One region of the Nonomuraea sp. NPDC049684 genome, then DNA from elsewhere that is predicted to be linked to it. Evidence: riboswitches for the same ligand, from Rfam matches in the RefSeq annotation. Region 1 holds a riboswitch; each other region holds the start of a gene.
What was found. A riboswitch is a leader RNA that binds a small molecule or an ion and turns the genes downstream of it on or off. The one in region 1 is predicted to bind cyclic di-AMP.
Positions count from the first base shown of each region.

Region 2: another riboswitch for cyclic di-AMP. It lies ahead of ACIBST_RS16750 (C40 family peptidase); the one in region 1 lies ahead of ACIBST_RS12140 (C40 family peptidase).
Region 3: another riboswitch for cyclic di-AMP. It lies ahead of ACIBST_RS38640 (NlpC/P60 family protein); the one in region 1 lies ahead of ACIBST_RS12140 (C40 family peptidase).
Region 4: another riboswitch for cyclic di-AMP. It lies ahead of ACIBST_RS43815 (coiled-coil domain-containing protein); the one in region 1 lies ahead of ACIBST_RS12140 (C40 family peptidase).

Region 1 covers NZ_JBITLO010000003.1:395,526-402,607, reverse strand. Annotated here, with positions in the region: gene ACIBST_RS12155 (glycosyltransferase family 4 protein) at 1-66, opposite strand, end outside; gene ACIBST_RS12150 (M48 family metallopeptidase) at 63-1,850, opposite strand; gene ACIBST_RS12145 (hypothetical protein) at 1,862-2,695, opposite strand; gene ACIBST_RS12140 (C40 family peptidase) at 2,865-3,347, opposite strand; cyclic di-AMP (ydaO/yuaA leader) riboswitch at 3,478-3,641, opposite strand; gene ACIBST_RS12135 (NlpC/P60 family protein) at 4,004-4,930, opposite strand; gene ACIBST_RS12130 (NYN domain-containing protein) at 5,063-6,385, opposite strand; gene ACIBST_RS12125 (phosphotransferase family protein) at 6,530-7,082, shown strand, end outside.
Region 2 covers NZ_JBITLO010000004.1:574,937-582,018, forward strand. Annotated here, with positions in the region: partial or broken gene ACIBST_RS16730 (O-methyltransferase) at 1-353, shown strand, start outside; gene ACIBST_RS16735 (Uma2 family endonuclease) at 426-977, shown strand; gene ACIBST_RS16740 (branched-chain amino acid aminotransferase) at 999-2,096, opposite strand; gene ACIBST_RS16745 (3-isopropylmalate dehydrogenase) at 2,343-3,389, opposite strand; cyclic di-AMP (ydaO/yuaA leader) riboswitch at 3,489-3,649, shown strand; gene ACIBST_RS16750 (C40 family peptidase) at 3,680-4,270, shown strand; gene ACIBST_RS16755 (NAD(P)-dependent alcohol dehydrogenase) at 4,254-5,246, opposite strand; gene ACIBST_RS16760 (DUF2306 domain-containing protein) at 5,432-6,166, shown strand; gene ACIBST_RS16765 (response regulator) at 6,139-6,840, opposite strand; gene ACIBST_RS16770 (sensor histidine kinase) at 6,837-7,082, opposite strand, start outside.
Region 3 covers NZ_JBITLO010000016.1:60,849-67,930, forward strand. Annotated here, with positions in the region: gene ACIBST_RS38625 (winged helix-turn-helix transcriptional regulator) at 1-212, shown strand, start outside; gene ACIBST_RS38630 (cytochrome P450) at 202-1,305, opposite strand; gene ACIBST_RS38635 (LuxR C-terminal-related transcriptional regulator) at 1,582-1,794, shown strand; gene ACIBST_RS38640 (NlpC/P60 family protein) at 1,911-2,954, opposite strand; cyclic di-AMP (ydaO/yuaA leader) riboswitch at 2,961-3,112, opposite strand; gene ACIBST_RS38645 (amino-acid N-acetyltransferase) at 3,400-3,969, shown strand; gene ACIBST_RS38650 (RDD family protein) at 4,055-5,626, shown strand; gene ACIBST_RS38655 (RDD family protein) at 5,734-6,222, shown strand; gene ACIBST_RS38660 (Lsr2 family protein) at 6,748-7,080, shown strand.
Region 4 covers NZ_JBITLO010000021.1:159,689-166,770, forward strand. Annotated here, with positions in the region: gene ACIBST_RS43805 (amidohydrolase family protein) at 1-22, opposite strand, end outside; gene sigJ (RNA polymerase sigma factor SigJ) at 173-1,081, shown strand; gene ACIBST_RS43815 (coiled-coil domain-containing protein) at 1,090-2,067, opposite strand; cyclic di-AMP (ydaO/yuaA leader) riboswitch at 2,073-2,211, opposite strand; gene galT (galactose-1-phosphate uridylyltransferase) at 2,280-3,350, opposite strand; gene ACIBST_RS43825 (DeoR/GlpR family DNA-binding transcription regulator) at 3,347-4,126, opposite strand; gene ACIBST_RS43830 (50S ribosomal protein bL37) at 4,264-4,341, shown strand; gene ACIBST_RS43835 (hypothetical protein) at 4,381-4,707, opposite strand; gene ACIBST_RS43840 (TrpB-like pyridoxal phosphate-dependent enzyme) at 4,656-5,693, opposite strand; gene ACIBST_RS43845 (HAD family hydrolase) at 5,789-6,394, shown strand; gene ACIBST_RS43850 (uridine kinase) at 6,381-7,010, opposite strand.

The DNA.
Region 1 (7,082 bases):
CACGAACGACTGGATGCCGCCCGGCCTGGGCGGGAAGTCGTTCGTCACGAAGACCACGTCGGTCACGGTTCGGGGACGCCGTTCAGTCTCGCCCACGAGCGGGCCAGGGCGATGCGCTCGGGGCTGGAAGGATGGGAGGCATAGAGCACATATTCCACCGCATCCGGCGACAAGTCGGAAATGTTGGTTATGGCGAGGCGTTTCTGCATCGCGACGAACGTGGCCGGATCCCTGGTCAGGTCGAGGGCGTGCACGTCGGCCCGCGCCTCGACGTGCCGCGTGATCAGGTTCTGGGCCGGGTCGGAGACCAGCGAGGCCAGCGTCATCAGCCCCATGAGCACGCCGACCGCCCGCGGGTCGGCCACCGAGGCGATCCCCGTCCGCCGCCGCAGCGGGCCGACCAGCAGGAACAGGCCGATCGCCCCGAAGGCCGCCAGCAGGCCGCCGAGCAGCGTGCCGTCGAGCACGTCGGCGTGCTTGGCGTGGCCCAGCTCGTGCGCGACCACCAACTCGACCTCCGACTCCGGTGCCTTGAGCAGCGTGTCGTAGACGACGATCCGGCGGGTGGCCCCGAAGCCCGACACGTACGCGTTGAGCGCCGTCGTGCGCCGCGAGGCGTCGGCGACCAGCACGTCCTCGACCGGGACGCCGTCCCGCTCGGCCATGGCCAGCAGCTCCGAGCGCAGCGAGCCCTGCGGCATGGAGGTGAAGTCGTTGAACAGCGGCTCGAACACCACCGGGTAGACGTACGACACGCCCAGGGTGAGCGCGAACGCGCCCACGGCGGCCGGGATCCACCAGCGGCGCACCTTGCGGGCCAGCGCCACGAGGGCGAGCAGCATGACGGCCATCAGCAGCACGCTGACGCCGGTGTTCTTGAGCCGGTCGGCGGTCCAGCCCGCCCAGTCCTGGGTGGACAGGCCGTAGTCGCGCAGGATCGTCTCGAACCACATGCCGAGCGGCCACCGCAGCGCCTCGGTGATCGCGGTGAGCACCACCACGCCGAGGACCACCCGCACCCACCACGGGCCCCTGAGCACGCCCAGCACCTTGGCCGCGAACGGCGTCAGGACCAGCAGCCCGGCGAACAGGACCGTGAGGCCGAGCGAGATGTAGCCGGGCAGGGAGGTGGCCGCGTCGAACGCCTGCGCCCTGGCGATCTGGGCGGCGCTGAAGTCGCGGGCGGGGTCAGCGGTGACGGCGGGCGCGCCCGCCGCCAGGACCCGCCAGGGGGTGGTGAACCCGGCCACGGCCAGGATCACGCCGCCGACCAGGGCGAGGGCGGCGCCGGCTGCGCGCCTGGAGCGGGATTCCGCGCGTTGCCGTTCGCGGGCGATCAGGTGCTCCGCCGTTCCCGTCAGCTTGCCGGTTCCTGGACGGACGGCGTCCTCGGCGAAGGTGGCGGCGGGGTCGCCCTTGCCCTTGCCGTGCCCCTTGCCCTTGCCCTTGCCCGTGCCGTGCCCCTTGCCCTTGCCCTTGCCCTTGCCGTTGCCTTTTCCGGGGTCGTCCGTGTCCGCGGGGGGCTGGGGGGCGCGGGTGGCGTGGGGGCGGTCGTCGGGGGTTGCGGGCTGGGGGTGGCGGGGGTCCTCGGTGTCGGGGTCGGCGTCCGCGTCGGGGCGGGCGTCCGGATCGTCCGGGTCGTCGGGGTGGCCCGGGGATTCGGGGGGCTGGTTGGTGCCGGACGGCTCCTGCGGCGCGCCGTCGCCGGGCCGGTCGCCGCCGCCGCCGTCCCTGATGGCCACACCGCCGCCGTGTGCCGCCGCGACCGCCGTGCCGGGCTCGTCGGCCCCTGCGGCGACCGCTCCGGCGGGCTCGTCCCCTTCCCGGGGCGGGTCGTTCCGCTCGCTCATCTGCCTCCCCTTCACGCGAGCTGCTGTCGTACGTACTCGCGCCACCGTGCCGCCAGCGTCTCGGCGGTGAGCCCCACGGAGGCGAGCGCCTGATCGACGCCGGCCACGCGGGCATCACGGTAGAGCCGTACCAGGGTCCCGTCACCGAACCGGTCTGCGAGGAAGCGACACGCCATCCAGGCCTCCTGGTACGCCCGCGCGAGCCGTCCGGGATCGGCGGCCGTGGGGGCGAAAGCCGCAGGTCCGGGCAACTCGCTCGGCAGCCGCCCTGCCCGTACGTCGGCGGCGAGTTCGGCGGCGGCCGTCCCGGCGGGGAGCCCGGCGTCGCGGTAGGCCACGTAGTCGGCGAACCCCTCGTACAGCCAGACGGGCAGCCGGTCGGTGCCCGCGGCGACGTGGGTGAGCTCATGGGTGAGGACGACGTCGCGTCCCGTGGGGGTGAGCCGGGCGAAGGAGCCGGGCACGACGATCACCCTGGCGCCGTCGGCCACCGCGGCCAGGCCGTCGAGCGGGCCCGTGCTCGCCAGGCGGGCCGCCTCGGCGTCGGAGTCGGGCACGACGACCAGCGCGCGTACCGGCCGGCCGAGCACCGCGGACACCCGCCGTCCTGCGAGGTCCGCGCGGCGGGCCAGATCGGCCAGCAGGCCGGGGTCGGCGCGGTGCCCCACGACCACGGACCGCGCGCCGCGGGCCACCCGACCGCCGTCGCTCCACAACCCGCGCGCCCCGGCGGGCAGGACGGCGGCGGGCGGCGCGTCGGCGACCACGAGAACCGCCGTCGCCAGCAGCAGGACCGAAAGGAGCCGGCGCGGACCGCGGAGGGACGGACGCACCTGCGAGGACACGGCCCGATGCTAGTAGGTCCACGCCCCTCCCTGCCCCTCCAAGAGACCGGCCCCCGCACGAGACCGCCCCTTCACGAGACCGGCCCCCGCGCGAGAACGGCCCCTTCATGGGGCCGGGCATGCGACAGGCCCCGGCCCGGACCGGGGAGGGTCCGGGCGGGGCCCGTTGTCACGCGCCGGGACGCACCGCGCCGACGAACGACGACTTCCGCCATCCGCCCAGTTTGTCGATGCGCACCCGTTCGCCGGTCCGCGGCGAATGGACCATCTTGCCGTGGCCGACGTACATGCCGACGTGGCCCAGCCCGTTGAAGAACATCAGGTCGCCCGGCTTGAGATTGCGCCAGGAGACCTTGCGCTTGATGCGGGCGAACTGGCTGCTCGCCACGCGAGGGAGTCGCACCCCGGCCTTCTTCCAGGCGTACTGGACGAGTCCGGAGCAGTCGAACGCACCAGGGCCCGTGGCCCCGTACCGGTACGGGTCGCCGACCTGGTGCCTGGCGACGGCGACGGCCCTGCGGGCCTTCGACGTCTGCCGGGCGGCTCTGGCCGCCTTGGCCGACCTGACGGTCTTCGCCGACCTGGCCGACCTTGCGGTGGCCGCCTTGGCGGTGCTGGACACCGCGGTGAGCCTGGCGGCCGATTCGCTCACCGTCTGCGCCCCGGCCGGCACGGCATGGAGAACCGCACCTCCGGCCGTCACGGTCATCGTGAGTGCGACGCCCCTCAGGGCAAGACGGGACAGACGGGGGTTATGCAGGGAGGTAGACAGGATTTCTCCTTGTGTCTTCCACGAACGCCTACCGGGTTAGCTGACGGATTCGGGCCTGGAAGTCGCCCTACGGCGCGATGACGCGCCGATTCACCCCTGATCCCGGGGGATTACGGGATCTTTGGGTCCCCGGCTCCGTGCCTCCTGGCTGCACGGACTCGGCAGGTCGCCGCCCGATGGTTGTGCCTGAACGGGGATATCGGCGGCGACCGCTGGATTTTTATCTGGTCCGCATCGGGGTTCCGATGTCGATTCGCGGTGCGCATGGCTTGCTGACCGCGACGCCAGAAACTACGCCGAAGGTTCAAGATTTGGCAAAGGGAGACACGGCCTGTAAAGATCAGATAAAGGTGTAAGTAAAGGGTGAAACCCCTGTTGGAGCCGAGGGTTCCGTTACCGGTTTGTGACCCTTCTCACACTTCACGGCACACCCGATTGTCAGGGCCCTTTCACCCCGTTTGTCCCGTTCGTCCCAACGGTCGCGGGCACGCCGAAGCGGCCCGCGATTCCGGTCGCGGACAGTCCCCGGAGGGGATTCAGGGGCGGATCGCTCCGACGAGGGGGCGGCCGTAGTCGGCGAGGCGGACGACCTTGACGACGTCGCCCGTCTGCGGCGCATGGACGATCTTGCCACCGCCCGCGTAGATGCTGACGTGCCCGAGCCCCTCGCTGAAGATGAGGTCCCCCGGCTGGAGGTCCTTGAGGTCCACCTTGCGGCTCGCGCCCCAGGCCCACTGCTGCCACGTCGTACGCGGCAGCGAGACTCCGGCGGCCCGCCAGGCGGCCTGCGTCAGCCCTGAGCAGTCGTAGCCGCGCGGGCCCGTGCCTCCGTAGATGTACGGCTTGCCCACCTGGGCGAAGGCGAAGCCCAGGACGGCGGCCGCGCTGCCCGAGGCCGGACCGGTGTACTTGATGCCGGTGCTGTTGGGGTTGCCCGGGTTGTAGGCCCCCAGCTTGTCCAGGAGCTTCTTCTGCTGGCCGACCAGCTTCAGCACCTCGGCCCGCTCCCGCTGGACGGCGTCCCGCTCCTTGTCGGCGTCGGCGAGCGCGGTCTCGGCGTTGTCGCGCTCGGCCTTGAGCCCCTTGTTCTCGCGGTCGAACGCGGCCAGCTTCTCCAGCCGCTCGCGCGAGAGCTGCCCGGCCATGGCCAGCCCGGCCAGCAGGTTCTCGGGGTCGTTGACGCCGACCATGCCGGGCAGCGAGGTGACGTCCCCGCCCAGCTTGTACGAGTCCACCGCCACCCTGATGATCTCGGCACGGAGGTCGGCGACCGTCTGCAGCTTCTGCTTGTAGCGGTCGTTCAGCCTGGTGTAGGCGTCCTTGGCCTTCTTGTAGTTCTCGGTCGCCGTGTTGTACCGGTCGACGACCTTGTCGGCCTTGTCGTTCAGCTTCTCCAGCTTGGCCTTGGCCTGTTTGAGGGTGGGCTTGGGATCAGCGAGCGCCGCACCCATCGGGACCGTCATCAGTCCGATCGCGAGACCCGCGGCCACCGTCACCCGGCCAAACCTCACAGCGTCGCCTCCCAGGGATTACACCTGGGGCGAAATAGTACAGAAGTGGCGGGTGGGGTCTCGCCAATAGTGCTAATTCGTAACTTATGCGCGGCCCAACCGGCGCAGCAGCAGACCGGACGGAACCGGTCTGGCTCCCATCCGGCGGACGGACTCGGCGACCTCGCGGTCGGAGGAGACGACGGCGATGGCCCGGCCGGGCGGCTCGGCCCGGACGAGCTGGCGGATCAGGTCGTCGGCGATCTCCCCCGGCGCGCTGAACAGCACCCGCACCCCGCGCGGCGCCACCACCTGCACCGGCGCGTTGAGCTCGGCGCCGTCGAAGATCACCGTCACCTCGACCCGGGTCTGGGCGACCAGCCCGCCGAGGCCGGTCATCAGCCGGTTGCGCTGGTCGGCGAGGGTGAGCGTGCCGTAGCCGGTCTTCGTGACGTTGTAGCCGTCGATGATCAGGTGGACCTGCGGCAGCGCCAGGAGCTGGTCGAGGAGCTGCGGGTCGTCGTCGGCCAGGGCCCGGGCGGGCACGCCGCGCACCCCCGGGCGCTCGCCGGTGCTGGCCGCGACCGAGTCGGCGGGACGGCTGATCGTGGTGGGCAGCGCCAGCTCCCTGCGCAGCCCGGCCGAGGCGTCCTGGAGGGCGTCGAGCAGCACCCTGATGCGGGCGTCCTCGATGCTGCGGCCCTCGCGGGCGGCCCGGCGGGAGGCTTCGAGCTGCCTCTCCACGTCGGCCAGGCGCTCGCGCAGGCGGCGCAGCTCGGCCTCGCCCGCGTTGCCGGCGGTGGAGGCGGCGTGCCGGGCGTCGTCGGCGGCCTGTTCCATCTCCTCGGCCCGGCGGGTGGCGGCCTTGGCCCGCTCGCGGGCGTCGTGGAGCTTGCGCCGCAGGTCGGAGTTCTCGGCGCGGGCCGCCTTGATCTGCTCGCGCAGCCGGTCGGCCTCCTCCTTGGCGGCGGTCTTCTGGGCGGCGAGCTGCTCGCGCAGCCGCGTCACGGCCTCCTCGCGCTCGGACCCCTCGGCCGCCACGGCGGACTGCTCCAGGTCGGCGCGGGCGGTTTCGATCATCTCCGCCCAGCCGGGCGGCCTGGTGAGATAGGCTGCGGCAGCCACCAGCACGGGGTCGGCGGCGGGCGGCACGCTGCCCTCGGCCAGCGCGGCGACCAGCTCGGGCCAGCCGGCGGCGACGGACTCCGCGACCAGTTCGCGGAACTTCTTGTCGTTCTCCAGTTGCGCGGCGATCGGCGCGCTGCCCAGTTTGGCGCGCTTGCGCGGGTCGAACTTGGCGATGCCGCGCAGCGGCGGCGGCACGGAGACGGCGGGCATCGTGCCGAGAACCTGCGCGGCCAGGTCGACGACGTTGAGGCGCACCTGCTCGGGAAGCGGGCGAGACAGGCCTTCACCCGCTGAACTCATCCCACTTGTCCCTTCGTGACATGCCCTTTCAGACAAGGGTACGGCTCTTGCGTACCTGACCGTAACGGTCCCTTGAACCTAGACAAGCGCTTGGTAGGGGGTATACGACTGAGCCGGGGCAGCGATCCGGCGTGGAGGTGAGCGGTGACGGAACAGATGCGCACGTCCACGCGTGACCTGGAGGAACTGCGCGAGCGGGCGTCCCGCTGGCTGCGCGGCCGGGTCGGCGGGGACGCCACGGTGTCGGAGCTGTCGCGGCCCGCCGGCAACGGCATGTCGAGCGAGACGCTGTTCTTCACCGCCACCTGGGCCGCCGGGACCCGCAGGTGCGTGGCCAGGCTCGCACCTGCGGAGGAAGCCGTTCCGGTGTTCCCCTCCTACGATCTGCGGGCCCAGTTCGAGGTCATGCGGCTGGCCAGGGAGAAAGCTGGGATCCCAGCGCCCAGGCCGCTCTGGTTCGAGCCCGACCCCGCGCCTCTCGGGACGCCGTTCTTCGTCATGGAGCGGGCCGAGGGCGACGTGCCGCCGGACGTCATGCCGTACACGTTCGGGGGCTGGCTGCACGACGCCTCCCCCGGCGACCGGCGGCGGCTGCAGGAGGCGAGCGTCGGGCTCGTGGCGGCGCTGCACGAGACGCCGTACACCGGGCAGGACGTCGCGGTGCTCGGCCCGCTCGCCCCCGGCGGCACGGACGGCC
Region 2 (7,082 bases), on a different contig from region 1:
TCGCCCGGCGCTACTGGGAGCGGGCGGGCGTGAGCGACCGCGTCTCGCTGACGATCGGGCCCGCCCTGGAGACGCTGGCCGCCTTCGACGAGCGCATCGACCTGGCCTTCCTCGACGCCGACAAGGGCAACTACCCCGGTTACTACGAGTTGCTGGTCGAGCGGCTGCGGCCGGGCGGCCTGCTGCTGGCCGACAACACGCTGCGCAGCGGGCACGTGGCCGACCCGGCGCACTCCGAGCCGACGACGGTGCAGATCCGCGAGTTCAACGACCTGGTGATCGAGGACCCGCGGGTGAGCGTGGTCATGCTGCCGGTCGCCGACGGGATCACGATGATCAGGAAGAACCACTAGATCGCGGGACGCCGCCGCCGTTACTCTGAGTGATCCTTTGGAAACCCCCCGGGAAAGCATGAGGACGGCGGCATGGTCAGGCCCCTGGAAGAGCGCTACCGCACCGTGCGCGAACTGTTCCCCGAGTTCCGCATCGAGACGGTCCAGGGCCGGATCGTGGTGAACGAGCCGGGCACCTGGCAGCACAACACGATCCTGTCCCGGACGTTGTTCCAGCTCGCCGCCGCGGCGGCGGTCCGGGGCTGGGAGATCTGGCCGAACATCACCGTCTACCTGGGCCCCGGCCACGATCTCTACGTGCCCGACCTGGCCGTGGTCCCGCGCCGGCCGCGGCTGCACGAGGAGCACGCCGTCCACGGCGCCTCGACGATCCTGCTCGTGGACGTCGTCTCGGTGGCCACGACCTACGACGTGCACTTCGTCAAGACGGGCGGTTACGCGCGCGGCGGGGTGCCGCTCTACCTGGTGATCGACCCGTTCCAGCGGCTGGTGACGCTGTTCGGCGGGCCGGGCGGGCGGCGCTACCGCAGCGAGAGCGTCGTCTCCCTGGGCGAGCCGGTGTTCCTGCCCGACCCGTGGAACCTGCACGTCGACACCGCGGCCCTGACGGAGGCCGGCGCCTGAACGCCGGCCGTCCGCGCGGCTCTAGCCGATCTTGTGGATCCAGTTGCGGGTGTCGGGACGGGCGCCGTACTGGATGCCGACGAGCTCCTCGCGCACCCGCATCGTCACCGGGCCGGGGGTGCCGTCGGCGATGGTCCAGGAGCGGTCGTCGCCCCTGACCGAGCCCACCGGCGTGACCACGGCGGCGGTGCCGCACGCGAACACCTCGGTCAGCTCGCCGGAGGCGCAGGCGGACTCCCACTCGTCCACCGAGATCAGCCGCTCCTCGGTCTCCAGGCCGAGGTCGCCGGCCATCTCCAGGATCGACTCCCGGGTGATGCCGGGCAGCAGGGTGCCGGTGAGCGCCGGGGTGACGAGCTTGTTGCCGAAGACGAAGAACAGGTTCATCCCGCCCATCTCCTCGACGTACTCGTGCTTGTGGGCGTCGAGCCAGACGACCTGGTCGCAGCCGTTGTCGACGGCCTGGCGCTGGGCGACGAAGGCGGCGGCGTAGTTGCCGCCGCACTTGGCGAAGCCGGTGCCGCCGGGCGCGGCGCGCGTGTACTCGGTGGACAGCCAGACCGAGACGGGCTTGATGCCGCCGCTGAAGTACGAGGCCGCCGGCGAGGCGATCACCATGTACTTGTAGGTCTTCGACGGGTAGTTGACGCCGAGCCCGGCCTGCGTGGCGAACATGAACGGGCGCAGGTAGAGGCTGTGGCCCTCGGTGGTCGGCACCCACTCCTTGTCGGCCGAGACCAGCAGCTCCAGCGACTCCACGAACGCCTCCTCCGGCAGTTCGGGCATCGCCATGCGCTCGGCCGAGCGGTTGAAGCGGGCGGCGTTCGCGTACGGGCGGAAGGTCGCGATCGAGCCGGAGATCTGCCGGTACGCCTTCAGGCCCTCGAACAGCTCCTGCGCATAGTGGAAGACCGAGGTCGCGGGGTCGAGCGAGAGCGGCCCGTACGGCATGAGCCTGGCGTCGTGCCAGCCCTGGCCGTCGGTGTAGTCGATCGAGATCATGTGGTCGGTGAAGACCTGCCCGAACCCGGGGTTCGCCAGTACCTGCTCCCGCTCGGCCGCGGTGCGAGCGTGGTCGGAATGCTGCACGTCGAAGCTGAGCTTCTGAGCGATGGTCATGACGGCGGTCCTTCTCTCTACGAATCTGCGACTTCGAAAGCTGATTCTGGTAGCTACTGCCCGCGAGCAGTATTCGTACTTCCTAGTGTCTCGCGATTTGGGATAGCAAGAGGCAGTTGGGGTGGTTCGATCCGATGATCGCGAGAGAACGCCCCTGGTGATCGCCGGGAGGCGCCTTCCGCGAACGCGAAAAAGCGCCTGGCAGTCCGCGTTCGGACCGCCAGGCGCGTGCGGGGCTAGGCGGTCCTAGCCGGCTACTCGCGCGGCGATGTCGTCGCCGATCTCGCTGGTCGAGCGGCCGGCGCGGCCGCTCACCCGCTCGGCGATGTCGGCGGCCACGGCCTGCTCGACCTTGGCGGCCTCGGCGTGCAGGCCGAGGTGGTCGAGGAGCATGCCCACGGACAGGATGGTGGCGGTCGGGTCGGCCTTGCCCTGACCGGCGATGTCGGGCGCGCTGCCGTGCACCGGCTCGAACATGCTCGGCGAGGTGCGCTCGGGGTTGATGTTGCCGCTGGCCGCCAGGCCGATGCCGCCGGCGATCGCGGCGCCGAGGTCGGTGATGATGTCGCCGAACAGGTTGTCGGTGACGATCACGTCGAAGCGCTCGGGCTGGGTGACGAAGAACATCGAGGCCGCGTCGATGTGGCTGTAGTCGGTGGTGACGTCGGGGAACTCCGCGGCCACGCGGTTGACCGTGCGCTGCCAGAGGTCGCCGGCGAAGGTGAGCACGTTCGTCTTGTGGACGAGCGTGAGCTTCTTGCGGGGCCGCGACTGAGCCTTCTGGAAGGCGTACCGCACGACGCGCTCGACGCCGTGGGCGGTGTTCAGCGACTCCTGGGTGGCGATCTCGTGCGGCGTGCCGCGGCGCATGACGCCGCCGGTGCCCGCGTAGAGGCCCTCGGTGCCCTCGCGGACGACGACCATGTCGATGTGCTCGGCGGTGGCGCCGGCCAGCGCGGTCTCGACGCCGGGGAACAGCTTGACCGGCCGCAGGTTGACGTAGTGGTCGAACTCGAACCGGAGCTTGAGCAGCAGGTCGCGCTCCAGGATGCCGGGCGGCACGCTGGGGTCGCCCACGGCGCCGAGCAGGATCGCGTCGTAGCCGCGCAGCTCTTCGAGCACCGCGTCGGGCAGCGTCTCGCCGGTGCGGTGGTAGCGGGCTGCGCCCAGGTCGTAGTGGGTGGGCTCGATCTTCGTGCCCACGGCCTCCAGGACCTTGAGCCCTTCGGCTACGACCTCGGCGCCGATGCCATCCCCGGGGATGACGGCCAGGCGGATGTTACGCGACTCCATGGGCGGTACCTTACCGGCTCGTCTCGGCTGACGAACACATCATCTCAACAACCGGACAATCCGTTTTGGGGGGATTGCGACCTTTTGACCGTTTCGTTAGAGTCCGACGAGCCTAATCCACGCAGCCGCTGCGTGGAGCCGGGGACCCACCTTTCCCCCCGGGGCGAATCGGCCGCGCCTCCCCCCGAGGAGCACCGCCGTAGGGCTACTTCCAGGCCCGAGCCCGTCAGCTAACCCGGCCGGCCACGTGGAAGGACAGTCCCCTGTCTAGCATCGCCATCCTTGTGGCGGTGGCAGCGGGCGCCGCAGGTCTCGCGCCTGCCGCCCCCGCGGCTCCCGTCGCTCCCGCCGCCCCCGCGGCTCCCGCCGCTGCGGCCGCCCCCACCCCCTCCGTCACCCTCACCGGCCCCCAGGTGAAACAGGTCCAGCAACGGCACGTGCCGAAACCGGCCTGGAAGGTCGCCCTCGAATACGCCATGGACAAGCGCGGCACCCCGTATGTGTGGGGCGGCGCCAGCGAACGGGGCTACGACTGCTCGGGCCTCATGCTCCGGGCCTACGAGGACGCCGGCATCGAGCTCCCCAGAACCGCCGCGGAGCAGTACGGCGCCTTCTCCAGGAAGATCTCCTGGAAGGACCTCAAGCCAGGCGACCTGGTGTTCTTCAGCGGCCTCGGCCACGTCGGCATGATCTCCAAGCCCGGCTACATGGTCCACTCCCCCCACACCGGCGACGTGGTGAAGGAGGAACGCCTGTCGCAATGGCGCAGGCAGGCCTTCGTCGGCGCGGTACGCCCCGACCCCAAGGGCGTCAAGCGCTGGGCCGCCTACAAGCAGCTCCAGAAGGCCCCCGCCCCCGCCATGCTCACCGCGACCCTGTGACGACGACCTTCCCCGGGGCGTGCCCCTCCTCCTGGTAGCGGACGGCCGCCGGGAGCTCGCCGAAGGGGAAGGTCCTGTCGATGACCGGGGTGACCGCGCCCCGCTCGATCAGCCCGGTCAGCGTCAGCAGGTTCGCCCTGTTGCTCCCGCAGCGGACGACGTCCGCCCTGACGATCCGCTGCGGGACGAAGGGCCCCGACGCGAGCGCGGCGAACATGTGGCCGGCCGGCTGCACCCAGCGGCCGGCCGGCCCGCCGACCAGCACGTACGTGCCCTTCCTGGTCAGCACGCGGCGGCAGTCGGCCGGCCGGCGTCCGCCCGCCACGTCGAGCAGCAGGTCGAAGCGCCGCCCCGACGCCGCGAAGTCCTCCTTGGTGTGGTCGATGACGTCGTCCGCGCCGAGCGAGCGCACCAGGTCCGCGTTCCGCCCGCTGCACACGCCCGTGACGTGCGCCCCCAGCGCCTTGGCGAGCTGCACGGCGAACGTGCCCACGCCGCCGGACGCGCCGTTGACCAGCACTTTCTGGCCCGGCTGGAGGCGTCCCTCGTCGCGCAGCGCGATCAGCGCGGTGTTGGCCGCCATCGGCACCGCCGCCGCCTGCTCGAACGACAGGCCCGCCGGTTTGGCCGCCACCTCGCCCTGCCGCAGGCAGACGTACTCGCCGAAACCGCCCCCGAGCGACATCGCGTACACCTCGTCGCCGGGACGGAACAGCGTGACGTCCTTCCCAGCCGCCTCCACCTCCCCCGCCACGTCGGCCCCGAGGACGGCGATGCGAGGCCGGCGCAGCCCGACCCCGCCGCCCATGACCCGGGCCAGGTACGGCTCTCCCCGCATGTAGTGCCAGTCGTAGGGCTGCACGGACGTGGCCCGCACCCGGACCAGCACCTCGTCGTCGCGCGGCACGGGCCGCTCGACGTCGGTCAGGACGAGCTGGTCGGGCGAGCCGAACGAGCGCAGGACGTACGCCTTCATCGCTTTTCTCCCTTGTGCTGCCGCCGATGTGCCGCCAGTGTGGGCGCGACCTGCGCGGACGCTCAACGGTCGAAAGGCGACGGCTCGATGGCCGAAAGTACGACCGCCCTCCCGCCGATGGTGCGAATCAGGACCGGCCGTCCGCGCGATGACCGGGTGCGGGCGCGGGCGGCACGCTCTCAGGCATGAGATGGATCGCACCCGCCGGGCTGCTCGCGCTCAGCGTCGTCCCCCTGGTCGCCGGCGCGCTCCGGCTGACCGAACTGGCCGCGGGCGCCCCCGTCACGGCGGACAACGCGCGCTTCTTCGCCATGCCGGCGCCGGTGTTGCTGCACATCCCGGCGTCCCTGGTGTTCTGCGTCCTCGGCGCGTTCCAGTTTCAGGCCCGGTTCCGGGCCCGGCGGCCGGGGTGGCACCGCGCGGCGGGGCGGGTGCTGGTGGCGTGCGGGCTGGTCGCGGCGCTGTCGGGCTTGTGGCTGACGCTCTTCTCCGACCTGCCCGCCGGCGACGGGACGCTGCTGGCCGCCTTCCGCCTGCTGTTCGGGACGGCCATGGCCGCCTGCCTGCTGCTCGGCCTGGCCGCGATCCGGCGGCGCGACGTGGCCCGGCATCGCGCGTGGATGACCCGCGGGTACGCGATCGGGCTCGGCGCGGGCACGCAGGCGTTCACCCTGGCGTTCGGGCTGGCCGCCTTCGGGCCGCCCGGCGAGCTCGGCCGGGCGCTGCTCGTCGGCGCGGGCTGGGTGATCAACCTGGCGGTGGCCGAGTGGGCCGTCCGCCGGGGGCGCGGACCCCGGCGCGTCCGTGGCGGTCGCGGAGGCCCTGGCGGTCGCGGAGGCCCTGAGGGTCGCAGAGGCCCTGGGGGTCGCGGAGGCCCTGGCGGTGGCGGAGGTCAGGTGCGTACGCGGTCGGTCTCGTAGGCCCACATGGCGATCTCGACGCGGTTGCGCACGCCGAGCTTGGTCATCAGGCTCGCGACGTGGCTCTTGACCGTGCTGAGCGAGATGTGCAGCTCGCGGGCGATCTCGCTGTTGGTCCGCCCTCGGGCCACGGCGCGCAGAATGTCCTCCTCGCGGCCGGTGAGCGCCTCGACCGGCTGCGCGGGCGCCTCCGTACGCCCGGCTCCGGCGAACGCGGCCAGCAGGCGCGCGGTCACGCTCGGGGCGATGAGCGCCTCGCCGCCGGCCGCCGCGGTCACCGCCTGGGCCAGCAGCGCCGGGCCGGCGTCCTTGAGCAGGAAGCCCCTGGCCCCGGCGCGCAGGGCGGCGTAGACGTACTCGTCGAGGTCGAACGTGGTGATCACGACCACCGCCATGGGGTCGGCGACGTCGGGACCGGCCAGCTCGCGGGTGGCCGCGATGCCGTCGAGACCGGGCATGCGGATGTCGAACAGGCACACGTCGGGGCGCAGGCGGCGGGCCAGCTCGACGGCCCGCCTGCCGTCGCCGGCCTCGCCGACGACCTCGATGCCGGGCTGGGCGTCGAGGATCATCCTGAGCCCGGTGCGGGCGATCTCCTGGTCGTCGGCGACCAGCACCCGGATGGCCGCCACCCCCTCCGGGGCGACTCCCACGGCCTCCTGCCGGGCGTTCATGCGGTCTCCTTCGGCAGGACGGCGGTGACCGTCCAGCCCCGGTTGGGGTTGGGGCCCGCCTCGCAGGTGCCGCCGAGCAGGGCGGCGCGTTCGATCATGCCGATCAGGCCGTAGCCGGGCGCGGCGACCCCGCCGGCGCGGTCGCCGTCGTCGCTCACGGTCAGGCGTACGGCGGCGTCGTCGGCGGTGACCCGGACGGTGATGTGGGTGGCGTGGCGGGCGTGCCGCCGGGCGTTGGTGAT
Region 3 (7,082 bases), on a different contig from region 1:
GCCAGAAGATGCTCACCCAGACGCTGCGCGGCCTGGAGCGCGACGGCCTGGTGGCACGCCGGATCACGCCGCAGGTGCCGGTGCGCGTCGACTACGCGCTCACCCCGCTGGGCCAGAGCCTGATGCCGCTGGTCACCGCCATCAAGGCGTGGGCCGAGCAGCACATCGAGGACGTCGAGGCCGCCCGCGAACGCTACGACGCTACCGCCTGAGCCGCACCGGCAGCCGGGCCAGCCCGCGCAGCACCACGTTCTCCTTGTACGGCGGCTCCGGATCGGCGGCCTCCATCTTCGGCGCCGCCGCGGCCAGCGCCGACAGCGCGATCTCGCCCTCCATCCTGGCCAGCGTCGCCCCCAGGCAGAAGTGCAGGCCGAGCCCGAAGGCCAGGTGCCGGCCGGGCTCGCGACCGGGGTCGAACCGGTCGGGATCGGCGAACGCGGCCGGGTCGCGATTGGCCGCGCCGATCGGCACGAGCACGGCCGAGCCCGCGGGCACCGGCGTCCCGCCCAGCTCGCGGTCCTCCAGCGCGATCCTGGAGGTGAGCTGGACCGGCGGATCGAAGCGCAGCACCTCCTCCACCACCTCCCTCGGCCGCTCGGCGGCGCGGTGCAGCAGGCCGTGCCGCAGCAGGTTCAGCACGCCGTTCGCGATGAGGTTGACGGTGGTCTCATGGCCGGCCACGAGCAGCAGCACGCAGGTCGCCAGCAACTCGGCCTCGGTGAGCTCCCCGACGTGTGCGAGGGCGCTCAGGATGTCCTCGCCGGGACGCTCGCGCCGCAGCGCGATCAGGCGGCGGAAGTAGTCGCGGAACTCGTTCCTGGAACGCTCCGTTTCCGACATGAGGGCATCTGTCAGCATCGGGTCAAGTCCGCGGGCAAGGGCCTCGCTCCATCCGCGGAAGCGGTCGTGGTCCTCCGGCGGCACCCCGAGCATCTCGCTGATCACCATGACCGGCAGCGGGTACGCGAAGCCGGAAATCAGCTCCGCCTCCTCCGGCAGCCGCCCGATCAGGTCGGCGGTGATCGCCTCGATCCGCGGCCTGAGGCGGCCCACCATGCGCGGCGTGAACGCGCGGCTGACCAGAGCGCGCAACCGGGTGTGATCGGGCGGGTCCATGAGCAGGAACGACCTGCCGGGCTGACCTGCCTCTTCCTGCGCGGGCGGGGACGTTCCGTGACCGAACCCGGGGTCGCGCAGCACGGCCGCGCACAGCTCGTACGTGGTCACGACGAGCAGCCCGCCGCGCGTTCTGAAGATCGGCCCGGCGGCTCGCAGCTCGCGATATCGGACGTACGGATCGCGCACAAATTGCGGATCCGAGGGATCAAAACCCAGCACGTCGGTGGCGCTCATCGGAGGTGGAACCGGGCCGCCGAATTGATCGTTTGGACCGTTCATAGCGGACCACGGCGTGCCAACATATGCGGAGTACGTCACATATAAGCGATCATGTCAATAGCACTGGTCAAGGGCGCCGATTGTTGCGCTTGACGACCTTTCCGCGATGCGTTTACCTTCACCGAGACGAGCGGCTTGCTTCGCCTGAAAGGTCCGAGTTCTGCTGTTGGGGGAGGGCTCCCGGTGGATGTGCTCACAGAAGGCGTTGAGCTGAGCCACGCGGATTTGGCGTTACTGGCCGAGCTGGCCAGGGGGGTGACCGTCGATCGGGTCGGCAGGCGGCTGGATATCAGCGGACGGACCGTACGACGCAGGCTGAGGGGCATCTGCGACCGCATCGGCGTGGCCACGGCGATCGAGGCCGTGGCGTGGGCGGCCCGCCGCCAGCTCATCTGACGGCGCTCATCGGAACGGCGCTCGGCGAGGGGGCGCTGGACGAAGGGCCGCTGGGTGGAGGGCCGCTGGACGAAGCGGCCCTGGACGAAGTGGCGCTGGGTGAAGGGGCGCGCTGGTCAGTCCGCGATGCGCACGCCGCCGGCGAACGGCCGTCCGCCGATCGGGGCGACCCGCACGACGTCACCCGTACGCGGGGCGTGGACCATCATGCCGCCGCCGATGTAGATGCCGACGTGGTGCAGGTCGCTGTAGAAGAACACCAGGTCGCCGGGGCGAAGCTGGTCGCGGCTGACGTGCGTGCCGGCCGTCCACTGGTCGCCGGTGTAGTGGGGGAGCGAGATGCCCACGCGCTGGTAGGCGGCCATCACCAGGCCGGAGCAGTCGTAGGAGCGCGGCCCTTCGGCGCCCCACACGTACGGCTTGAGCTGCTGGGTGAGGGCCCACTTGACCGCCTGGGCCGCCTTGCCGTCGCCGATGACCGGCAGGTTGACGCGTACGGCCCGGGTGCCGGGACGGCCCGCCTCGCCGACGGCCCGCCGGTAGAGGTTGCTCTCGACCTTGGTGACCAGCTTGGTGATCTTCGAGCGCTTGCTCTCCAGATCGGTGACGATCTTCTGCACCTCGGCGATGCGGGTCTTGGCGCCGGCCCTGGCCCGCTCGGCGGCCTCCATGGCCCTGGCGAGCTGGTTGACCTCCTCGCCCTGCTGCTGTTCGAGCGCGTACGTGGTCGCGGCCCGGTCGAGGAAGGTCTCGGGGTCGCCGGACTGGGCGAAGGCCAGGGCCTTGTCCAGGCCGCCGGTGATGTAGGCGTTCTGGGCGAGCAGCGAGGCCCTGGCGCGCCTGGCGGCCAGGTCGGACTCGCTGGTGGCCAGGATCTTCTGGGCGGAGTCGTTGGCCTTCTGGGCGGCCTTCAGCCGTTCGCGCTGCTCGTTGTACTGCTCGGCCAGCGTCTCGATCTCTTCGTGCAGCTTCTCCACCTGGTCGGAGAGCTCGGAGAGCGACGGCTTCGGGTCGGCGGCGGCGGAACCGACGGGGACGGCGAACAGCATCGCGGCGACGGTGACGCCGATGACGCCGAGGCGGCGTGCGCGCCTGGCCTGCTCCAGGGGGCGGGCGTGCCTGCCCCCGGACGTCCCCGAGCGGTCGAACGTCCGCTTCACCAACCGAGCTCCTCTCATCGACGCCGGCCGGGTTAGCTGACGGGTTCGGGCCGGAGCAGCCCTACCGAGATGGTCGGATTCACCCCAAGTGGTGGCGCCAGGTGCTCGCCGCCGTTGGTTCCCCGGCTTCCCTTGCGGGAATTGGGCGTGTCTTTCCGCGCGCATTACGCGGAGAACATCGTCGCTGGACACTAATGCACTCCGGGTTCACGCTCAACCGGAACTGCCGAGTCTGTAGAGGTTTCACAACTGAAGGGTCACAAGGTGATCTCGTGGGTAGCCGTACGGAAGCGGGCTTCTGCACCTTTTGTCCAGCATTCGGGGTGCTGAGGTCTGGAGGAAAGCTCCAAGTCGGCTCGTGTTCACCTGACCACGGGATGTGATGAGATGCCCGAGACGTGGGATTTAGGGCCGAGCCGTAATGAGATCTGTACTCTGGAGAGCCATGGAGCAGGTGGCCGAAGTGGCAGTCCCCGAGACCGCGGTCGTGGTCAGGCGTGCGCGCACGCCCGACGTGCGTGCGATCAGGCGTCTCGTGGACACCTACGCGGGCGCGGGGCCGCGGCTCCTGGAGAAGGCCACGGTCACGCTGTACGAGGACGTCCAGGAGTTCTGGGTGGCCGAGCGGAGCGGGGAGGTCGTCGGCTGCGGCGCGCTCCATGTGCTCTGGGAGGACCTCGCCGAGGTCCGTACGGTGGCCGTCGATCCCGCGTGCCGGGGGCTGGGGGTCGGGCGGCGGATCGTCTCGGCACTCGTCCGGCAGGCGAAGGATCTGGGGCTGCGGCGTGTATTCTGTCTGACTTTTGAGGTCGACTTCTTCGCGAGGCACGGTTTCCGTCCCATCCAGGGCACACCGGTCTCACCCGAGGTCTACGCCGAGTTGCTGGCCTCGTACGACGAGGGTGTGGCGGAGTTCCTTGATCTGGAACACGTCAAACCGAACACCCTTGGCAACACCCGCATGCTGCTGCATCTGACATCGGGTGACGCGGACCTTGACCCCTTGGAAAGGTGATTGTTGATACCTATGTCGATACGTTGGGCAGCACAGGCATGTGTCCTGACACGTGCCACATGCGCACTCGAAGCGAGGTGACACGGTGAGCACCGGACAGCCGCCGTACCCACAGGACGATTCCGGCGAGAACCCCGAGTACGGGCAGCACCACGGCCGTCGGCCCGGTGAGCCCGACCCGGACGTGACTGTGGTCGGCTACCGGGCGGACGATGCCTTCGGCCAGCCCCCATACGGTCAGCAGCAGCAACAGGGCTATGGCCAGCAACAGCAGTACGGCCAGCAACAGCAGCAGTACGGCCAGCAGCAGGGCTACGGCCAGCAGCCCCAGTACGGCCAGCAGGCCGGCACGGGTCAGCAGGGCTACGGCCAGCAGCAGGGTTACGGTCAGCAGCCGCAGTCCTCGGGCCAGCAGTACACGCAGCCCGGCTACGGCCAGGAGGCCCAGTACGGCCAGCAGGCCGCCTCGGGCCAGCAGGGCTATGGCCAGCAGCAGGGTTACGGTCAGCAGCCGCAGTCCTCGGGCCAGCAGTACACGCAGCCCGGCTACGGCCAGGAGGCCCAGTACGGCCAGCAGGGTTACGGCCAGCAGCCCCCCTCCGGCCAGCAGTACGCCCAGCCCGGCTACGGCCAGCAGGCCGCCTCCGGTCAGCAGGGCTATGGCCAGGAGGCCCAGTACGGCCAGCAGGCCGGCTCGGGTCAGCAGGGCTACGGCCAGGACGCCCAGTACGGCCAGCAGGCCGCGTCGGGTCAGCAGGGCTACGGCCAGCAGCCCCAGTACGGCCAGCAGCCGCAGTCGCAGCCCGACTACGGTCAGCAGCAGGGCTACGGCCAGCAGCCGCAGTCCTCCGGCCAGCAGTACGCCCAGCCCGGCTACGGCCAGCAGGCCGCCTCCGGTCAGCAGGGCTACGGCCAGGAGGCCCAGTACGGCCAGCAGGGCTACGGCCAGCAGCCGCAGTCCGACTACGGCCAGCAGCAGGGCTACGGCCAGGACGCCCAGTACGGCCAGCAGGGCGGCTACGCCCAGCAGCAGTACGGCGACCAGCAGCAGGGTTACGGCCAGGCATACGGCCAGCAGCAGCAGTCGCAGCCCTACGGCCAGCCCGGCTACGGCCAGCCCTACGGTCAGCCCGTCGGCGTGCAGCCTCCTGGCGCTCCGGCCCCCCTGGCGGAGTGGTGGCAGCGTCTGGTCGCGAGGATCATCGACGGCGTCATCCTCGGCGTCGTGAACTTCGTGGTCAGCCTCATCCTGGGCCTGTTCGCGATCGGTTACGACTCGGCGACCGGCTCGACCTCCGGCATCCTGTCGGGCTTCGTCATCGGCATCCTGTCGGCGATCGTGACGACCGCCGTCTGGGTCTGCTACGAGTTCTTCCTGACGAAGATGAACGGCCAGACGGTCGGCAAGATGGTCATGGGGATCAAGGTCGTGCCGGTGGGCCAGGCCCTGCCTCCTGGCGGGCTCGCGTCCGACCTGGCGATCAAGCGCGCCGGCGTCACCTGGGGCGGCTACATCCTGAGCGTCATCCCGTTCCTCGGCCCGCTGCTCGCCTGGGCGTGCGTCGCGGTCAACGGCGCCTCGCAGCTGTGGGACAAGCCGCTGCAGCAGACGTTCGCGGACAAGTTCGCGGGCACGGTGGTCGTGAAGATCAAGTAATCCCGCGTCAGCGTAAAACAGGGGCCGGCTTCCCGCCGGCCTCTGTTTTGTGTGTGCGGGGCGTACCAAAATGGGGGGGGACGACCGCCGACCACGTGAGGTGGGATATGGCCGGGACACCGTCGTGGCCGGGCGCCGTGCCCGCGGAATGGTGGGAACGCCTCGCCGCCCGCTTCATTGAGGCGCTGGTCTTCGGGGTCTTCTATTACATTCTGTTCATCGCGCTGTGGGGCGTCTTCCGAACTGTCGGGATGGCGGAGGCGTTCGAGGGGCGGCTGCCCGGCCTCTTGGCCTGGTTCCTGGCCGGTCTGGGTTATACCGCCTATGACTGGCGGGCCCATTGCCTGCGCCGGCGGACCTTCGGCCAGGCGATCATGAGGATTCGCCTGGCGCCGGACGACCTTCCGCGTGGCGCCCTGCTGAAACGGGCCCTGGTCTATCCCGGGCCTGTCATGCTGATGGGCATTCCGGTGGTCAATCTGCTGGCCGGAATGCTGCTGTTCGGCGTCGGGCTGCTCATCCTGATCGACAAGCCGTTGGAGCGCGGGCCGCATGACAGGCTGGCCGGAACGCGGGTGGTAAAAGATCTTCGTTGAGGCATCCGCACCTGGGAAGATGCCTTTTCGCAAAATTTTCCCTTGATCCGGTAAGGAGCCTGGAGAGACTGGCATTAGGCTATGGGACGTCCGGGTTGCCGGATGTCGGTGCCCCTGCTCCCTGAGGGCGACTGTGTGTGGCTATGGTCGGTTCCGGGTGAGTTGTCACCTAGGCGTCATGAGCGTCCGGCGTGCTCCCGCAGGTCCCGCAGGTCGCGCCGGGATGCGTATTTAGCGCCCCCGAAACCCTGCTAGCCCTGGAGGCGAGGACGAATGGAAGCCGTAACAGACGTATTGTCAGCGCTCATCCCCCCGGTCGTGGTCGGCGGCGCCTTCATCTTTGGCGCGGTGAAGTTGCTGCGATCGGAGGCCGCCGGCCGACGGGCAAACCACCAGGATCAGGCCGAGAACCAGAACTGATCTGCCAGTCAGCCGAATCCCCGTAGCGCTGAATTGTCTCCGCGCCTTTCCGGGTATATGTTTGGGCGAGCGAATGAAACAATGCTCCGGGAAAGGATTGCGTAGATGGCCAAGCAGATCCAGGAGATTCTCATCGATGACCTCGATGGGGGCGAGGCCAATGAGACGGTCAGCTTCGCTATTGACGGCTCCTCCTATGAGATTGACCTCAGCGACGTTAACGCCAAGAAGCTGAGGGACGCACTCACGCCTTTCGTGCAGCACGCCCGCAGGGCAGGAGCCGTGTCCGCCCGTCGCCGTGGTCGCGGCGGCAACCGTGCGATGAGCCGCGAGAAGAGCTCGGAGATCCGGCAGTGGGCCAAGGCCCACGGTCTGCCGGTCAGCGAGCGCGGCAGGATCGCCTCCACCGTCGTGGAGAAGTACGAAGCGGCTCACTGAGC
Region 4 (7,082 bases), on a different contig from region 1:
CGTCGCGGATCAATGTACGCATCGAAGCTCTCCTTTGTGAGTCGTGACGCCACCACAGAGGGGCGACCGGCCGGGAACTGTGACACGAGTGGCATAGATCACGCTTGATGGCCGCATGTCACAATCGCTGCGCGTCGGGACTCTTCGGTTGCGACAGACGAGGAGGCACGCCATGACACCGACCCCGCGGCACCCCGCCGACGCCGCCACCGAGCAGTTCCTGGGCTACCGGGAGCTGCTGTTCTCCGTGGTCTACAACATGCTCGGCAGCGTCGCCGACACCGAGGACGTGCTGCAGGAGGTGTGGCTGGCCTGGTCCGCCCGGCACCGCAGGCCGGAGGCCGGGCCGGTGGAGAACGTCCGGGCCTATCTGGTGCGGATCGCGGTGAACCAGGCGCTCGCCCGGCGCGCGGACCTGAGCCGCCGGCAGGAGACCTACGTCGGCCCCTGGCTGCCGGAACCGCTGGTCACGGCCCCCGACAACGCCGGGGACGCGGCCGGGGGCGGGGAGTCGCTGTCGATGGCGGTGCTGGTCGTGCTGGAGACCCTGTCACCGCTGGAACGAGCGGTCTTCGTGCTGCACGAGGTGTTCGGTTTCAGCCATCCGGAGACGGCCGGCATCCTCGGGCGCTCGCCGGCGGCGGTCCGGCAGCTCGCGGCCCGCGCGCGCCGCCACGTCCATGCCCGCCGTCCGCGTCACCGGACCGAGCCCGGCGTCCACGCCGAGGTGACCGAGCGGTTCGCCGCGGCGGCACTCGGCGGCGACCTGCGGGCCCTGCTGGAGGTGCTGGCGCCGGAGGTGACCCTGTGGACCGACGGCGGCGGCAAGGGGCCGGCCACCAGCCTGCACCCGGTCCACGGCCGGGACCGGGTGGCCGCGCTGTTCATGTCCGTCGCCGCGACGCTGACCCCGGGCGCGGTGGACCTGCGCTACCGGCGGGTGGCCGGCGACCCGTGCGCGCTCGTCTTCTCCGGCGCCGGGCCGCTGGCCGTGGTCGTCGTCGATCTGACGCCCGAGGGCGACCGGATCGCCGCCGTCTACTCCGTCACCAACCCCGACAAACTCACCGGCGTCCGCTGAGCCCGCGGCTAGTTCATCGAGATGTGCACGTGGTCGTAGTGGTTCTCGGTGATGCTGCCGCGGTCGGACATCGCGCGCCAGCCCGAGCCCTGGTTGATGCGCTGCTTCCAGATCACGTACTTGACGCCCAGCTTGGCCTTGTTCTGCAGCGCCCAGGCGGCCAGCCGGTCGCCGAGCGCGTTGTTGTCGGCGCTCGGCATGGTGCCGCCCGTGCTCATCATGAAGTCGCAGGCCCGGCCGAGCGGGTGCTCGCCGCTGGAGCCGGACCGGAAGCAGCCCACGTCGTACGGCAGCGAGAAGTTCTTCTGCACCTGCGCGCGCATCAGCCGGGTGCGCGGCGTGATGTTGTCCGAGCCGGACGGCAGCTCGGGCGCCCAGCTCCCGTCGGACTTCTTGCCCGGCCCGAACGGCACGAGGTCCTGGAGCTTCTTCTTGATGTCGTCGATGACGTCCTCGGCGTCGTCGCGCTGCTCGGCCACCTCCGCCGTGCCCGCCTTCAGCTCCGTCGCGAGCGCGGCGGCGGCCGCGGCGGCCTTCTTCTGGTCGTCGCGGGCCTTGGCCACGCTGTCGACGACCGCCTGCTGCTCGGCGGTGAGCTGTTCGAGCACGGCCGCGCCGTTGCCGTCCGGGGTCAGCATGAAGCCTGGCAGGGAGGCGTCGCGGCTCTGGTAGCGCATCCGGGCGATCTCGGCGACCCGCTGCTCGGCCGTGGCCACCGCCTGCTCGGCGGCGGCGAGCCGCTGCTGGGCCGCGGTGGCGGCCTCCTGGGCCTTGGCCAGCTCGACCCGCTTGAGGTTGTACGTCTCGATCAGCTTGTCGACCTTGCGGTTGAGCTGCTTGAGCTGGGCCCGCAGCTCCGCCTCCGACGGCTTGGGCGCGGCCGCCGCGGTTCTTGGCACGAAGGCTGAGGCGGCGGCCGGATGGACGAGCAGGGCGGTGGCGGTGATGAGACCGACGGCGAGACTCGCGGGGGACGAAGCCGCCACGTGGTAGTTCCTCTCCCTCTGCCGGCCGGGTTAGCTGACGGGTTCGGGCACGGGAGTAGTCCCTACCACTTGCGCGGATTCACCCCGGATGCGATGGGTCCCCGGCTCCCGGGCAACACGCCCGGGATTAGGCGTACAACGACCGTTATGGCCGATGTCTAACGGGATATTAGTGGTAGATCACGAGTCATGCGACTTTAATGAGAAACCAATTAGTGATCAATTCGTGATCGCAACATGCGTGCCGCCTCCTCCGGCAGCACGTCGTTGACGAAGGCCCCCATGGCCGACTCCGAACCCGCCAGGTACTTCAGCTTCCCGGGCGCCCGCCTGATGCTGAACAGCTCAAGGTGCAGGTAGGCCAGCTCCCGGCCGTACCGCACCGGCGCCTGGTGCCAGGCCGAGATGTACGGCATCGCCACCCCGAACAGCGCGTCGAGCGCCCGCAGCACCGAGGTGTACAGCGGCGCGAACGCGGCCCGCTCCTCCTCCGACAGCGCGGCCAGGTCGGGCACCTGCCGGTGCGGATACACGTGCACCTCGAACGGCCAGCGCGCGGCGGCCGGCACGAAGGCCGTCCAGAGCTCGTTGGCGGCCACCACCCGCGTCCCGGCGGCCTGCTCGGCGGCCAGCACGTCGGCGAACAGGTTGCCGCCGGTGTGCCGCGAGGCGGCCCCGAGCTGGAGCTTGGTGCGCGGGGTCACGTAGGGGTAGGCGTAGATCTGGCCGTGCGGGTGGGGGAGCGTGATGCCGATCTCTTCGCCCCGGTTCTCGAAGCAGAACACCTGCTCGACGCCCTCGATGCCGGACAGCTCGGCCGTGCGGTCGGCCCACGCCTCCATGACCAGCCTGACCTGGGCGTTGGAGAGCCTGGAGAAGGAAGAGGAGTGGTCGGAGGTGAAGCACACCACCTCACACCGCCCGACACCCGGCCGCACCTCACTCAGGCCGCCGACATCCCCGTACGTCCCAAAATTTCCGGAGAAAGAGGGGAAGCGGTTCTCGAACACCACCACGTCGTAGTCGTGGGCCGGGATCTCCGACGCCCGCGTGGCGGACGACGGGCACAACGGGCACTCGTCGGCCGGCGGCAGGAACGTCCGCGTCTGCCGGTGGCCGGCGATCGCGATCCACTCCTCGGTCAGCGGGTCGTAGCGCAGCTCGGAGGCCACCGGCCGCGGATCGAGCGGCCGCCGGTCGATCGCGCTCCGGTCGGCGTCGTCGCGCCGGTCGAAGTAGATCAGCTCTCGGCCGTCTGCCAGGTGGGTGATGGTGCGCTTCAAGGCGTGCCCTCCGCGATGATCAGTTCTCCGGCCCGTTCGGCCAGCTCGGTGCGTGCTTCCTCGGGCAGCCCCGCGTCGCTGATGACCACGTCGGCCTCGGTCAGCTCGGCGATCGTGCTGATGCCGACCGTGTTCCATTTGGTGTGGTCGGCGGGGACCACCAGCCGGTGCGCCGCGGCCACCAGCTCCCTGTCGGTCTCCGACTCCAGCAGGTTGGGCGTGGTGAACCCGGCGCGCAGGCTCATGCCGTGCACCCCGAGGAAGAGCGTGTCCACGTGCAGGCGGCGGATGGCCGCCACGGCCACGGGGCCGACGAGCGCGTCGGAGGGCGTGCGCACGCCGCCGGTCAGCACGACCGTGCGGTCGGCGCGCGGGTTGCGGTGGAAGACCTCGGCGACGGGGATCGAATTGGTGATCACGGTCAGCTCGGCCACCGCGACCAGGTGGTGGGCCAGCGCCCACGTGGTGGTGCCGGCGGAGAGCGCCACGGCGGTGCCCGGCCGTACGAGGGTGGCCGCGTGCCGCGCGATGGCCTCCTTCTCCTGCTGCTGGCGGGCGGACTTGGCGGTGAAGCCGGGCTCCTCGGTCGAGCCGGGGCCGAGGGCCGTCGCGCCCCCGTGGACCTTCTCCAGCAGCCCGCGCTCGGCCAGCACCTCAAGGTCGCGGCGTATCGTCATGTCGGAGACGCCGAGCTCGCGCACGAGGTCGGCCACCCGGACGCCGCCGCTGCTGCGTACGCGTTCGAGGATCGTCTGCTGACGCTGCTGTGCGAGCACGCCCACCCCTTCCAACAGATTCCACCAAATTATGACACGACTTTGTTGAGGAATGTTAGGTCACGGCGTATCGCTTGTGCGACCCGCGGGCAGGGGAGACCTTGAAGGTCACGATCCCGACCGCTGGAGGTGAGCCCATGGCGAAACGTGCACGCAAGGGCAGGGCGCGCAAGAAGAAGAAGGCGAACCACAGGAAGCGCCCGAACGCGAACTGAACACGGGTGGCCGCGGTTCGCGCGGCCACCCGTGTCATCTCAGCCGGGCAGCTCGGTGAGCGCCTGGTCCAGGCGCTCCTGCGGCAGCGCGTAGTCCTCCAGCTCGCCGGCCAGGTGGCGGTCGTAGGCGGCCAGGTCGAAGTGGCCGTGCCCGCACAGCGCGGTGAGGATCACCTTCTCCTCGCCGCTCTCCTTGCAGCGCAGCGCCTCGGCGATGGTCTCGGCCAGCGCGTGCGTGGGCTCGGGGGCCGGGACGATGCCCTCGGTCCGCGCGAAGCGCACACCCGCCTCGAAACACTCGCTCTGGGTACGCGTCACCGCCTCGAACAGCCCCAGCTCGTACATGTGGGACAGCAGCGGCGCCATGCCGTGATAGCGCAGCCCGCCGGCGTGGATCGGGTCGGGGACGAAGGAGTGCCCGAGGGTGTGCATCTTGAGCCCAACGGCGTCAGCCCGGCGGTGTCGCCGAAGTCGTAGGCGTACACGCCGCGGGTGAACGACGGGCAGGCGGCCGGCTCGACGGCCCTGAACCGGGTGCCGATCCGTCCGGCCAGCTTCTCCCGCAGGAAGGGGAAGGCCAGGCCGGCGAAGTTGGAGCCGCCGCCGGTGCAGCCGATGACCAGGTCCGGCAGCTCGGGCAGCTGCGCCAGGGCCTCCTCGCCGATCACCGTCTGGTGCAGGAGGACGTGGTTGAGCACCGAGCCGAGCGCGTACCGGGCCTGCGGGTCCGCGGCGGCCACCTCGACCGCCTCGCTGATCGCCAGCCCCAGGCTGCCGGGGGAGGCGGGGTCGTCGGCCAGCGCCTTGCTGCCCGCGCCGGTGAGGGGCGAGGGGCTGGGGTGGACGGTGGCGCCGTACACGCCCATGAGCGAGCGCCGGTACGGCTTCTGGTCGTAGGACGCCCGAACCATCCAGATCCGGCATTCGATGTCGAACTGGGCGCAGGCGAACGCCAGAGCAGACCCCCACTGTCCCGCGCCGGTCTCCGTGGTCAGCAGCCGCACGCCTTCCTTGGCGTTGTAGTACGCCTGCGGCACGGCGGTGTTCGCCTTGTGCGAACCGGCCGGTGAGACGCCCTCGTACTTGTAGTAGATGCGGGCCGGCGTGTCGAGGGCCTTCTCCAGCCGGTGCGCTCTGATCAGCGGCGTGGGCCGCCACAGCCGGTAGACGTCGATGACCTCCTTGGGGATGGGCACGTAGCGGTCGCCGCTGACCTCCTGCCCGATGAGCTCCATGGGGAACAGCGGCGCGAGGTCGTCCGGCCCGACGGGACGGCGGGTGCCGGGGTGCAGGGGCGGCGGAGGCGGCACGGGAAGATCGGGAACGATGTTGTACCAGTTGCCAGGGATCACCGTTTCAGTTTGAGCCGCCCCCGTGAGCCGTCAAGGGTATGGACGCGGACACGTTCCTTCTTTACCTTGGTTGAAACAGTTCACATGGAGGTTAGATGAAAATCGATGCGGTCGTGTTCGACATCGGCGGGGTGCTGGAGCTGACGCCGTCCCTGGGCGTGACGACCAGGTGGGAGGAGAGGCTCGGACTGCCCGCCGGTCACCTCGACGCGCGGCTGGAGCCGACCTGGCTGGCCGGGGCGGTCGGCGAGATCACGGAGGAGCAGGCCGAAGCCGAGGTGGCCGAGGTGCTCGGGGCGCACGCCGGGGCGTTCATGGCCGACGTCTGGACGGAGTACCTCGGCACGCCCAACACCGAGCTCATGGCGTACCTGGGCGCCTTGCGTCCGCATTACCGCACGGGCCTGGTGAGCAACAGCTTCGTCGGCGCCAGGGAACGCGAGCAGGCCGCGTACGGCTACGCCGGTCTTGTGGACCACATCGTCTATTCGCACGAGGCGGGCGTGGGCAAGCCGGATCCGCGCATCTACCTCATGGCCTGCGACGCCCTCGGCGCCGACCCCGCCGCCACGGTGTTCCTCGACGACCACGAGCCGTACGTCGAGGGCGCCCGCGCTGCCGGCCTGCACGCCGTGCGTTACACGTCCAATGCCCAGGCCGTCGCCGAGCTGGACGCGCTGCTCGGGCTCAGCCGTCCGTGAGCACCGCCGGCCTGTCCGGATGGTCGGCCCTGACCACCACGTCGGCGGCCCGCTGCGGGCGCGCCTCGCGTTCGTCCCGCTCGTAGGCCGGCAGCCGCCACCGCTCGTCCTGCGGCGTGCGCCGCGCCAGCGCCGCCGCCGACAGCCACACGTGCACGCTCACCTCGAACGGCAGCCCCCGCCCCAGCAGCAGCGTGCCGTCCACGAGGGCCACCCCGCCCGGCGCCAGCTCCCGGTAGGGCAGCCGGTACGCGCGATCGATCCCGCTGTCCCACAACGCCGGCAGCACCCGCCCCGAGCCGCCCGGCTCCAAGGGTTCGAGCACCTCGCGCAGCAGCCCCTTGACGTCGAGCCAGTCCTCGTAGAAGACGTCGGGATCGGTCCGGCCGTGCTCCAGCCGGAGCGAGGCGGGCCGCAGGAAGTCGCCCGCGGACACCCGCAGCACGGGCCGGCCGCGCAACCGCAGCGGCGCGACCAGCTCGTCGGCCAGCGCGCCGGGCCCCGCCGCGGGCGCCCCGTCGACGGCCACCCGCACCCAGGCGTCCTTGGGCCGCGCGGCGACGAGCTCGGCCAGCTCCTCGACGAGCGCCTCCCGGGAGATCGGACGTGCACGCATCCCCGCCAGCCTACGCCCCCGAAGATCACTAAAGGCCGGCCCCCCGGCCTGGGTTAAGCCCATCGCGCGGGT